One region of the Clostridioides sp. ES-S-0108-01 genome, then DNA from elsewhere that is predicted to be linked to it. Evidence: riboswitches for the same ligand, from Rfam matches in the RefSeq annotation. Region 1 holds a riboswitch; each other region holds the start of a gene.

Region 1 (4,294 bases):
AGGTGTAGCTGAGAATTTAGTAGGGCTTCCTAAGGCGAGTTTACCAGCATCTTTAGAAAAATATAAGGATGAAAAGTATACAGATTTAGGAGGTTTAAAAGAACCAGATTTAGAAGGTATAAAGTCAGCAAATCCAGATTTAATTATAATAAATGGAAGACAAGAAGATTTTTATGAGCAATTGTCAAAAATAGCACCAACAATAAGTACAAGTAAGGATGATAAGAAGTACTTAGAATCTGTTAAAAATAATATAGATAAAATAGCAAAAATATTTGAAGTAGAAGAAAAAGCCAATCAAGAATTTAGTAAAATTGAAAAGAAAATAGATACTTTGAATAAAAAAGTAACAGAAAAAAATTTAAATGCTTTAACTATAATGGTCAATGAAGGTAATTTAAGTGTATTTGGCGAAGAATCAAGATTTAGTATATTATACAATAGTTTTGGATTTGAAAATAAAGATAAAAATATAAAAGAATCAAGTCATGGTCAAAATATTACTTTTGAGTATATAGCTAAACAAAATCCAGAAGTTATGTTCGTCATAGATAGAGGAATAGCTACTGGTAGTGATGTAAAGGACAGTTCAACAGCAAAATCTGTTTTAAATAATGATATAATAAAGTCTATGGATGCATATAAAAATGATAATATAATATATTTAGATTCACCAACATGGTATGTAAATGATGGAGGTCTAACGTCTTTAAACAAAATGATAGATGATGCTTCAAAAGCAGTCAATAAATAAATTATTTATATTAAACATGTCTTGTTTATTACTTATTTAATCAGCCACTTTAGAGTGGCTGATTTTTTATAGTTTAAGTAATAGTATTGATTATAATAATATAAATCTATTTAAAATCTAATAAAATATAAAGTTATACTAGACAAAAAGAATAATTTTTACATAGTTATTATTATATAATTTTAAACGGTATTTTGTAATTATAAATACTGTAAATTATATTAGGAAGTAATAATTTATAAGAATTTATAGATTAGAAAAAAGTTTTTATAAATAAAATTCTAAAAAGGAACTATATAAAATAAGTTTTTATATATTCTAATTGTATAGAAGATTTTATTGGATTTTCATGAACTTTATTTGAAAAATAATTATAAATGATAAAGAATTTATTTATAATAGTTAGAAAAAATAATTTTCAGACAAAAAAGAGACTATGAGCTAATTTACTCATAGTTTCTTAAATAAAATATACTTATTTTCTTCCTGCAACCCATTTTAAGCCCCAATTGAACTCAGTATCCATTTCTCTATGTCCTTTAAAGTATTTAACTACTTTTTCAACACTGAATGTCTCATCATCTACATTTTCTATCAATGCTATTGAACACATATTATAGCCATTTTTATGTTCATCAAGTTTAACAACTAAATCTGAATCTTGTTTTTGTTTGATTGTTACAATTCCATCAGCTTCAGACCAATTAGCTACACCTTCATAGATAAAAGCATAAATAAGTATTCTCTTTATTTCTTTTATTTTATTACCATTTATTCTCAAATTTTCTCCCTGTGTATTACTTCCTGTACGGTCATCTCCATCTAATTGTGCAAAAGGTGGATACTCCAAATTACCAAAAGAATTACCTAGTGCCTGAACAGCACCTTTTACACCATTTTTCATTTCAAACAAGCAACCTAAATCTAAATCTATATTACTGCTTTTTAGAGAGCCAAAAAAACCTTTTTTTTGTATTTTTTGGTTCCAATTTAAATTAACTAAAATTTCACCTAAATTACTATTTTCTTTTTTTGTAAGGTTTATTTTTTGCCCCTTTTTTAGTTCTATAGCCATAGTAATCTTCCTCCATAAACATAGATTTATTTAAATGGTAGCACTTAATAAGTCAATGTTCAACAAGATTAGGATAATAATATTAAAATTATACTAAATATACTAAAAAATAGGAATTACAACACCTTTGTACTTTTCTTCAATTATACTTCTTGCTTTGTCTGATGTAAGAACATCTTGTAGAACTTTAATTTTTTCGCTATCTTTATCTTCAGTTCTAAATGCCAAAAGATTTGCATATTCATCATTTACAGGAGCTGTATAAATTCCATTTTTCTTAGCATCAAGACCAGCTGGTACTGCATAAGTAGTATCTATAAATGCAGCAGTTACATCTGGAAGAGAAGACGGAATTTGAGCAATATCTAATTCTTTGAATTGTATCTCCTTTGGATTTTCTATTATATCCTTAGGGCTAACTAATCCATTACCTTTAGGTAAAGTTAAAAGACCAATACTTTCAAGGTATCTAAGGTTCTTAGAACAAGAAGATGGATTGTTGCTTATTGCAATTGTATCTCCTTTTTTAAATTCATCAACAGATTTTATCTTATAAGAGTAAAGTATTGCTGGACATACATATAGTTTTTTACCAGCCATTATTTTGTAGCCTTTAGCTTTAACTGCTTCTTTTAGATAAGGTTCGTGTTGGAATAGATTTGCATCAATTTCTCCATTATTTAAAGCCTCGTTTGGAAGTATGTAATCATCAAAATTTTTAATTTCTAAAGTATAGCCTTTTTCTTTAATAAGTGGTTTTAATTCTTCTAATAATTCTCCACCTGGGACTAAAGTAGCTCCGACAATTATTTTTTTATCATCTTTGCCTTTGTCTTTAGAACATCCCACTATAGATAAGGTAAACACTAAACATAATAACAAACATAATAATTTTTTGAATTTCATATAAATTCCCTCCTGAATATAATTGATTAGTTAAAAATAAAATACCCTTTTTATTACCCTGCAAAATAAAATAAGCCTGAGTTTAAACTCAGGCTTTAAAAGCTAATTTAGACTCATCTTTCAGTATAATACTGCAGGATTTAGCACCAATGTATATAAAATATACTGGTTGCTGGGTTTCATAGGGCCAGTCCCTTCACCACTCTGGATAAGAAGTATTAATTTTTAATTATGTTATAAATATTATCATGATTTTTTATATCTGTAAATATAATTTTATAAATATTTTAAAATATTTAACATACTCATTTAACACCTAAAATTCCAGAAACTAGAATATCAGTATTAGCGCCTAAGAAATAATCATTTATTTCAATAGAGTCTAAGATATTTCTCAAAGCATTTTCCTCATGTTTTATACCAATAAGTTTATCTTCTACAAATGAAACATCACGTTTTCCAAAAAAATCTCCAAAAAATTTTATAGTGCTTATTATGCCTTTATCAACATTTAAATTAAATTCAACATTTCCACCAGAATATTTTAATTCATTTGAAAGAGTATATTTTGGTGAATTGCCAAAGTTCCAATCCCAAGTTTCATATTTTGATTTAGTAAGTTTTTCTATCTGTTCTATATCATATTCACTTAAACAATAATTAGTATTATCAGTATTTATTTTAGAAAGATAGTTCATTATTGCATCTTTAAATTCCAGTATATCCATTTTAGATTGTAGATGTTCACTTATATTAGTTACACGGGATTTTACAGATTTTATTCCCTTTCCTTCAAATTTTATAGGTTTAACTTTTAGTGCACTTGAAAGGTCGTTTATCTCAGATGAAAATAAAAGTGTGCCATGATGCATTACTTTGTTTTTGTAATTATATTGAGCATTTCCAGAAAATTTCTTACCATCTATAAGAAGGTCGTTTCTTCCAGAAAATTCAGCATTGACGCCTAATGTTTTAAGTAAGTCTATTATTGGTTGAGTGAATCTTCTGAAATCACTGAAACTATTATTATTACAAGCTATGAATGTAAAGTTTATGTTTCCTAAATCATGAAATACAGCTCCACCACCAGATTGTCTCCTAACAACAGGTATAGAATGTTCTTTTATATATTCTAAGTTTATTTCAGAAAGTGTGTTTTGATTTTTTCCAACGATTATAGAAGGTTCATTCCTCCATAAAATAAATAAGTCTTCATCAAAGTTTTTTAGAATATATTCTTCCATTGCTAAATTGAAATAAGGGTTTGTTTTTTCATTATAAATTAATAACATTAAAGTAATTCCTCCAATAAGTGATAAAATTTTTTTGTTAGTCTTAGTACAATTAATTTTATAATTCGACAATAGTGTAAAAAGTCCTTTAAATTAGAAATTTTAAAAACTACCTTGCAAAGTTTAAATAAATAATATATACTCAAAATGTGTTTAATAAAAGTGAATAAAAAGGTAGAGGCGCAATAGTCTATCAGTACTAATAAGGAGTTAAGCACAGAGAATTATTAGGAAAGGAGATATTGCCGAAGTTTTATAATCGATGCT
Region 2 (4,294 bases), 180 kb from region 1:
TTTTATTTTACTTTCTGACCCTGATTTAGTTGCTATAAAAGCTTTTGATGTATGGAAAGAGAAAAAAATGTATGGAAAAACTGCATTTGGAGTTGTACGTGCGACATATATTATAGATGAAAATGGAATTATTGAAAAAGTTTTTGAAAAAGCAAAACCAGATACAAATGCACAAGAGATTCTTGAATATTTGGAAAAACAGGAGCAATAAGAATTTATGATTATAATGTTATCACCAGCTAAAAATATGAAGAATATAGAAATATTTGATAGAGATTTGAATTTGCCCTGTTTTATAGATAATACAAAAGAAATAGTTGAAAATATAAATACATTTAGCATAGAAGATTTTAAAAATAAAATGAAAATTAATGAAAAATTAGCTGTGTTAAATAAAAATAGATTTGAAAGCATTAAGTTCGATAGATTAGGAAGCCCTGCAATCTTAACTTATGATGGAATACAGTATAAAAATATAGAAGCAGAAAATTTTACAAAGCAAGATGAAGAATTTGCAGATAGTTGTATTCGAATCATAAGTGGATTGTATGGGCTTGTAAAACCATACGATAGTATATATGAATATAGGTTAGAAATGCAGACAAAATTACAGATAGGTGAGTTTAAGAATTTATATGAATATTGGGGAAATCGCATATATAAAGAATTAAGCAAAGAAAAAACAGCTATCATTAATCTTTCATCAAATGAATACAGCAAGTCAATAGAAAGATTTATTAAAGATAGTGATACATATATTACATGTACTTTTAAAGTAAACAAAAATGGTATATTGAAAGTGGAATCTACACAAGCAAAGAAGGCTAGAGGTATGATGGCAAAGTACATTGTAAAAAATAGGATAATAGATATTGAGGAGCTAAAAAAGTTTAACTTAGAAGGATATAAGTACCAAGAAAACTTATCTGATAATAGTGAATACATATTTGTAAAAGAGTAGAATTTTTTATTAAGTATTAAATGGCATTGTTAAATTTAGGTAAAATATACTTATTGTGTATTGAACTGAACTTGATTTTAAAATATAATTACTCTTAAATCAAAAAAGAAAGGAGTGGTCTTCCAAAATGGAAAATCACAAACAGATGCCTTGGCATTCAAGAGCAACTCATGAAATTTTAGAAAGTCTAGATTCATCAGAGGAGGGGCTCACCGATACCGAGGCGGAAAAACGGCTTAAAAAGAGTGGTGTTGTCTTTAATATTTGGCGAATTTACAGAAGCTTTTGTAATACTAATAATTGTAATAGTAAATGCAATTATTGGTATTGTTCAAGAAAAAAAGGATGAAATATCATTAGAAGCATTAAAAAATATGAATTCACCTATAGCTCGTGTGTCCCCATTTGATAAACTTAGAATAATAAAATCTTTAAAAAGAATTGGAGAAGTACCAGCAATGACTGGGGATGGTGTAAACGATTCTCCTGCCTTAAAATCTGCTGATATTGGTATAGCTATGGGTATAAGTGGTACAGATGTTGCAAAAGATTCTTCTGATATGATTTTAATGGATGATAGCTTTACAACAATTGCTTATGCAATAAAAGAAGGTAGGCGTGTATATAGGAACATACAAAAAGTTATACAATTCTTGCTTGTTGGTAATATAGCAGAGATACTTACACTGTTTGTAGCAATACTATTAAATTGGGATACTCCACTTCTTGCTGTTCATATTCTGTGGGTAAACCTTGCAACTGCTACACTTCCAGCTCTTGCTCTTGGAGTTGACCCACCAAGCAGAAATATAATGAAGCATCAGCCAGTGAAATCAACCACTTTGTTTGAAAAAAACCTTATACAAAGAGTTGTTACCCAAGGTATATTTGTGGCAATAATGACTATTTTAGCATATAAAATTGGTCTTAATATAGAAAATCATTCTGTAGGTCAAACAATGGCGTTTTGTGTATTAGCATTTTCACAGATGTTACGAGCATTTAGCCAGCGTTCAAATATAGATTCAATGTTTAATAGAAATAATGGTAAAAATCCATTTCTTTTAATCTCGTTTTTAACTTCTGCATTGCTAATAGCAGTAATACTGTTTGTACCTGTTTTTAGAAATGCTTTTAGTCTAACTATTTTAAATAGTTCAGAGTGGCTTATAACAATTGTTTTAGCTGTAATGTCTGTAGTTCAAGTAGAGGTTGGGAAAGTTATTAAAAGAAAAAAATTAAAAAAATAGTTGACAAAATTAGGAAAAATATATAAGATATAAAACATAGAAAAATTAAATAAATCTTATCCAGAGAGGTGGAGGGACTGGCCCTATGAAACCCGGCAACCAGTATATTTATATACATTGGTGCTAAATCCTGCGGCGAAAGCTGAGAGATGAGTATAATTAAGCTTATACAGAGCCTGAGTTATATACTCAGGCTTTATTTATTTTAAATCTCATCTGATAAATAGTTTAATTTTTTTAATAAAATCTAAGGGGGATATAAAAATGTATAATAAAGAGACAATATGTGTGCAAGGAAATTATAAACCAGGTAATGGAGAACCAAGAGTATTACCTTTATATCAAAGTACAACTTTTAAATATAGCAGTATAGACCAACTTGCTGAATTATTCGATTTAAAGGTTGATGGACATATATATTCAAGAATAAGTAATCCTACTATTCAAGCTTTTGAAGAGAAAATAAGTTTACTAGAAGGAGGAGTATCTTCTGTAGCTGTATCATCAGGTCAATCTGCAAATATGTTGGCAGTTTTAAATATATGTAAATCAGGAGATAGCATACTTTGTTCTTCAAAAGTATATGGAGGAACATTCAATTTATTAGGACCTAGTCTTAAAAAATTTGGTATAGATTTAATATCGTTTGACTTAGATTCAAGTGAAGATGAGATAGCAGAACTTGCAAATGAAAATACTAAAGTTGTGTTTGCAGAAACACTTGCAAATCCAACTCTTGAAGTTATAGATTTTGAAAAAATAGCAAATGTAGCTAAGAGGATTAATGTTCCATTTATAGTTGATAATTCATTAGCATCTCCAGTGCTTTGTAACCCTTTAAAGTATGGAGCAAATATAGTTACTCATTCTACTACAAAATATTTAGACGGGCATGCTTCAAGTGTTGGGGGAATTATAGTAGACGGTGGAAACTTTAACTGGGATAATGGAAAATTTCCAGAATTAGTTGAACCAGACCCAACGTACCATGGAATAAGTTATACTGAAAAATTTGGAAATGCTGCGTATGCAACTAAAGCAAGAGTTCAATTACTTAGGGATTATGGAAATTGTTTAAGCCCGTTTAATGCATATCTTACTAACTTAAATGTTGAAACACTGCACCTTAGAATGGAGAGACATAGTGAAAACGCACTTAAAATAGCTAGGTTTTTAGAAAAACATGAAAATGTAGACTGGATTAATTATCCAGGGCTTGAAGATAACAAGTATTATGAGAATGCTAAAAAATATTTATCAAAAGGGTGTAGTGGAGTTTTATCATTTGGAGTAAGAGGTGGGCTAGAAAATGCAAAAAAATTTGTGGAAAAACTACAGATAGCATCTTTAGTTACGCATGTTTCAGATGTAAGAACATGTGTTATACACCCAGCTTCAACTACTCATAGACAATTAACAGAAGAACAATTAATTGCATCTGGAGTATTGCCTTCACTAATAAGATTGTCAGTTGGAATAGAAAATGTAGAGGATTTAATAGCTGATTTAAATCAAGCTTTAAATTTCTAATATTCTAAGAGAAAGAGAAGTGAAAAAATATGGCTTTAATACTACCAAAAGGATTACCTGTTATTAATAAATTATTAGATGAAGGAATAGATGTAATTTACAAAGAAGATTTTAATAAGGAATTAAAATATGAAGAAAACATAGATACTAAGATAGCTATACTGAATCTAATGCCTATAAAGATAGATACAGAATTAGATTTACTAAGAAGGATAGATAAAACAGGATTCAATGTATCTGTGGAATTTATTAAAATTTCAACAAGAGAGAGTAAGAGAAGTTGCAATGAATATGTTAAAGAATTTTATAAAACATTTGATGAAGCCAAAGAAGAATACTTTGATGGTCTTATAATAACAGGAGCTCCAGTTGAACAAATGGAGTTTGAAGAAGTTGATTATTGGAATGAACTAGAAGAGATTATGGATTATTCTAAAAGAAAAACTAAATCTACATTATATATATGTTGGGCAGCTCAAGCAAGTCTTTACAAATACTACAATGTAAAAAAACTACCATTAAGTAAAAAATGTTTTGGAGTATTTAAGCATAA
Region 3 (4,294 bases), on a different contig from region 1:
AAATAGTAGTTGCTACTCATGCTGTTTTAGAAAAAACTCCTCCTGAGCTAGCGGCAGATATAGGAGATGTTGGCATAATAATGACAGGAGGAGGTTCATTATTATATGGATTAGATAAAATAATAGAACAGAGAACAGGAATAACTGTTACAATAGCAGATGAGCCATTATCTTGTGTTGCAAAAGGGACAGGAATAGCTTTAGGTTCAATAGACTTACTTGAAACGGGTGGGTCTTTCAGAAGAAAATAATTAGGAGAGTTTAGAATGTTAAATATAGATGAAATAAAAGAATTACTACCACACAGATATCCATTTTTATTAGTAGACAAGATTACAGAGTTAGAAGTTGGAAAAAGAGCTGTTGGCATAAAAAATGTAACAGTTAATGAACCATTTTTCCAAGGGCACTTTCCAGAATATCCTTTAATGCCAGGAGTGCTAATAGTAGAAGCTCTAGCACAAGTGTGTGGAGTGGCAATGATGTCTGTAGAGGAAAATAAAGGAAAATTAGGTGTATTTGCAGGTATAGATAAAGTTAGAATAAAGAGAGAAGTAAGACCAGGAGATACACTAACTATGGAAGTTGAAATGACAACTCTTAGAAGAAATATAGCTAAGGCAGATGCTAAGGCATATGTCGGTGAAGAACTTGTCTGTAAAGGTGAATTAATGTTTGCTTTAGTAGAAAAATAGAAATTTAAAATATAAAAGTAAAAAGGTAGATAATTTGGAGTATTTAATCAGATACTCTAAAATATCTACCTTTTTATATAAAAAATTTTATCAGTTGGTTTATATTGGGATTAGGTGGATACTAATAAAGCTAAAGCTATTATTTCGGCTAAGTCCAATATAAAGCTAAGACGTATATTATTAAATGAAAGTTTATTATTTTCATCAATTTTATCTACAATTCCTACTATAGAATAGTTTCCTATTTGAGGTAGTTTTTTACCAACACCTTTTCCGGGCAGGATAGGTCCTTCTCTAATCTGTATATTACCTATGTTACTCTGCGACCCCAAGCAAGCATCTATAGCTAAGAAGTTACCTTGCATATGTGTATTTTTTATAGTATCTAAAGACTCATATATATTTAAGGCGTGAATAGGGTTATCTAGTGTACCGTAAACGGGGTATTTAAATTTACTGTTTTTAAGTATTGTTCCAACTAAAGGGCCTAAAGTATCACCTATAGCCCTGTCTGTTCCTATGCAAACAACAATCGTATTTTCATTAATTATAGTTTTTAGAACTGAACTTAGCATCTGTATAACATCATCATCGCTGTAATTTACTTTAGCTAAATACAATAGGAACACCCCCTTCAAAAAAATATATGAATAAAAAGCATTAAAAAGACCTAACTTTAAATTTCAGATAGATAGAATATTTTATTTGTCTTACAAAAAAAGGAATAGAAAAAATGTGACTAAAAATATTGACAAAATTCAAAAAAAATAGTAAGCTAATAAAGTAAAACAAAACTTAAATCTTGATTACCTTATCAAGAGAGGCTGAGGGATAGGCCCTGTGAAGCCCAGCAACCACCCAAATGGGAAAAGGTGCTAATTCCTACAAGACAAAAGTCTTGAAAGATGAGGTCAGTTAATTAGTATATAATTACGATTATTAACCTCTTCTTATAAAGGAGAGGTTTTTTATTTTGAGTAAAATTTCTAAAATTAAAAATAAGGTAAAACCTATAATAAAAATTAAGAATGGATAAGGGGGAATAAAAATGGCAAGACATTTATTTACGTCAGAATCAGTTACAGAAGGACATCCTGATAAGATATGTGACCAAATATCAGATTCAATATTAGATGCATTATTAGAAAAAGACCCACAATCTAGAGTAGCTTGTGAAACTACAGTTACTACTGGTTTAGTTTTAGTAGCAGGGGAAATAAGTACATCTGCTTATGTAGACATTCCTAAGTTAGTAAGAGAAACAGTAAGAAAAATTGGATATACAAGAGCAAAATATGGATTTGATTGTGATACTTGTGCAGTTATAACTTCTATAGATGAACAATCTGGAGATATAGCTATGGGAGTTGACGAAGGTCTAGAAAGTAAGACTGGAGAAGAGATAGAAGAAGAAATAGAAAAGGTTGGAGCTGGAGACCAAGGTATAATGTTTGGATTTGCATGTAATGAGACCCCAGAATTAATGCCACTTCCAATATCTTTGGCACATAAATTATCAAGAAGACTTACAGAAGTTAGAAAGACAGGTCTAGTTGATTATTTAAGACCAGATGGAAAAACTCAAGTTACTGTTGAATATGAAGGAAGTAAAGCTGTAAGAGTACATACAGTTCTTATATCAGCTCAACATTGTGAAACAGTATCAAATGATAAAATAAGAGAAGATTTAATTAATCATGTTATTAAAGAAGTTATACCAGCAGAATTACTTGATGAAGAAACTAAAATTTATATAAATCCAACAGGAAGATTCGTTATAGGAGGACCTCAAGGAGATACAGGTCTTACAGGAAGAAAAATAATAATAGATACTTATGGTGGATATTCTAGACATGGTGGAGGAGCTTTCTCAGGAAAAGACCCTACAAAAGTTGATAGATCTGCTGCTTACGCAGCTAGATATGTTGCAAAAAATATTGTTGCAGCTGGTCTTGCAGATAAATGTGAGATAGAACTTGCATATGCTATAGGTATAGCTAGACCATTATCTATATTTATAGATACTTTTGGGACAGGTAAAGTTTCAGAAGAAAAGCTTGTTGAATTAGTAAATAAGCACTTTGATTTAAGACCAGGGGCGATAATAAGAGACTTAGGTCTAAGAAAGCCTCTTTATAAAAAAGTTGCTGCTTATGGTCACTTTGGTAGAACTGATATAGATTTACCTTGGGAAAGAATTGACAAAGTTGAACAGTTAAGAAAAGATGCTTTAGGTGAATAATTTTTAACTAAAAAGCTGTTAGAATGTAATTTTATGATTACTTTCTAGTAGCTTTTTTATTATGAGTTAAATATTTTTAATAAATGTTAATTTCTCATCATATAATAAATAAACCGTATTTAATTAGATTAATACATTTTGTTTTACAATTATATACTAAATTTATATATATTATGGGATATATGTTAAAAAATGGTTAAGAATGTGTTAACTAATGTTAAATAATTACAAATGTATTGAAATATCACATCAATGAGTCTAATATAATCTTAATAAACTTACACTTTAAAAATAATTTTAATTAGGGGGAGTAGTGTATGTCAGGTAAAGTAAATATTAAAACTGTTATAAGTTTTGCTGGAGCTTATGTAGCTACTGTAATAGGTTCTGGATTTGCAACTGGTCAAGAAATATTGCAATTTTTTACGTTTTATGGATATGCTGGTATTATAGGTGGAATAATATCTATGTTATTATTTTCATGGTTTGGAGCAGAAGTTATAGAGAAGGGAAGAGAATTGAAGCTTAAAGAACCAATAAAGATTTATCAAGTATATTGTGGAAAATATCTTGGAACATTCTTTGAATGGTTTGGACCATTATTTTTATTTGGAACATTAGTAATAATGATTGCAGGAGCAGGAGCTACATTGTCAGAATACTATGGATTAAATCCATATGTGGGTAGGATTGGTATGGCAATCGTTTCCCTAATAACTGTTTCACTAGGTTTGACAAGACTTTCTAAGATACTAGGTAATATAGGTCCTATAATAATAATATTTACACTTTTAGTAGGAGCAATTAGTTTATTTAGTAATATTGGTGCTTTATCAGATGCTGGGACTATGGTTGATAATTTAAACATTAAAACTGCTACATCAAATGGATATTTCTCAGGAGTACTTTATACTTGTTATAATGTAATAATAGTAATAACATTTTTGACAGGAATGGGAGCTCCTGCAGTAAATAAAAACGATGCAGTGTGGGGTGGTATAGTAGGTGGAATAGCCCTTATGGCAGCAGCTATAATGATGAATTTAGCATTACTTTCAGATATAGGAAATATATACACAAAAGAGATACCAGCACTTTACTTAGCTGATAAGATATCTCCAACAATAGGCATTTTATTCTCAGTAGTACTTTTATTAGGAATATACACTACAGCTGTACCATTGTTATGGTCAGTAACTAACAGATTTGTAGAAGATGACCATCCTAAATTTAAAGTTATAACAATAGTAGTAAGTATATTAGCTTGTATAGGAGGTTTACTACCATTTGATAAGTTAGTAGGAACTCTATATCCATATACAGGTTACATGGGAATTTTAATTTTACTATGTATGCT

The links. A riboswitch is a leader RNA that binds a small molecule or an ion and turns the genes downstream of it on or off. The one in region 1 is predicted to bind S-adenosylmethionine.
Region 2: it holds a riboswitch for S-adenosylmethionine, as region 1 does, so the genes downstream of both, IR152_RS04775 (O-acetylhomoserine aminocarboxypropyltransferase/cysteine synthase family protein) here and IR152_RS03875 (MetQ/NlpA family ABC transporter substrate-binding protein) in region 1, are expected to answer to the same signal.
Region 3: it holds a riboswitch for S-adenosylmethionine, as region 1 does, so the genes downstream of both, metK (methionine adenosyltransferase) here and IR152_RS03875 (MetQ/NlpA family ABC transporter substrate-binding protein) in region 1, are expected to answer to the same signal.

What each region holds. Positions count from the first base shown of each region.
Region 1 covers NZ_JADGMN010000003.1:14,593-18,886, forward strand. Annotated here, with positions in the region: gene IR152_RS03865 (siderophore ABC transporter substrate-binding protein) at 1-754, shown strand, start outside; gene IR152_RS03870 (TerD family protein) at 1,230-1,829, opposite strand; gene IR152_RS03875 (MetQ/NlpA family ABC transporter substrate-binding protein) at 1,932-2,735, opposite strand; SAM riboswitch class I at 2,846-2,950, opposite strand; gene IR152_RS03880 (lipoate--protein ligase) at 3,041-4,027, opposite strand; lysine riboswitch at 4,195-4,294, shown strand, end outside.
Region 2 covers NZ_JADGMN010000003.1:191,545-195,838, forward strand. Annotated here, with positions in the region: gene bcp (thioredoxin-dependent thiol peroxidase) at 1-211, shown strand, start outside; gene yaaA (peroxide stress protein YaaA) at 218-961, shown strand; gene IR152_RS20380 (cation-transporting P-type ATPase) at 1,089-1,310, shown strand; gene IR152_RS04770 (HAD-IC family P-type ATPase) at 1,210-2,211, shown strand; SAM riboswitch class I at 2,265-2,367, shown strand; gene IR152_RS04775 (O-acetylhomoserine aminocarboxypropyltransferase/cysteine synthase family protein) at 2,476-3,741, shown strand; gene IR152_RS04780 (homoserine O-succinyltransferase) at 3,771-4,294, shown strand, end outside.
Region 3 covers NZ_JADGMN010000023.1:20,613-24,906, forward strand. Annotated here, with positions in the region: gene IR152_RS16480 (rod shape-determining protein) at 1-251, shown strand, start outside; gene fabZ (3-hydroxyacyl-ACP dehydratase FabZ) at 267-695, shown strand; gene yyaC (spore protease YyaC) at 806-1,315, opposite strand; SAM riboswitch class I at 1,504-1,607, shown strand; gene metK (methionine adenosyltransferase) at 1,744-2,937, shown strand; gene IR152_RS16500 (hypothetical protein) at 3,255-4,294, shown strand, end outside.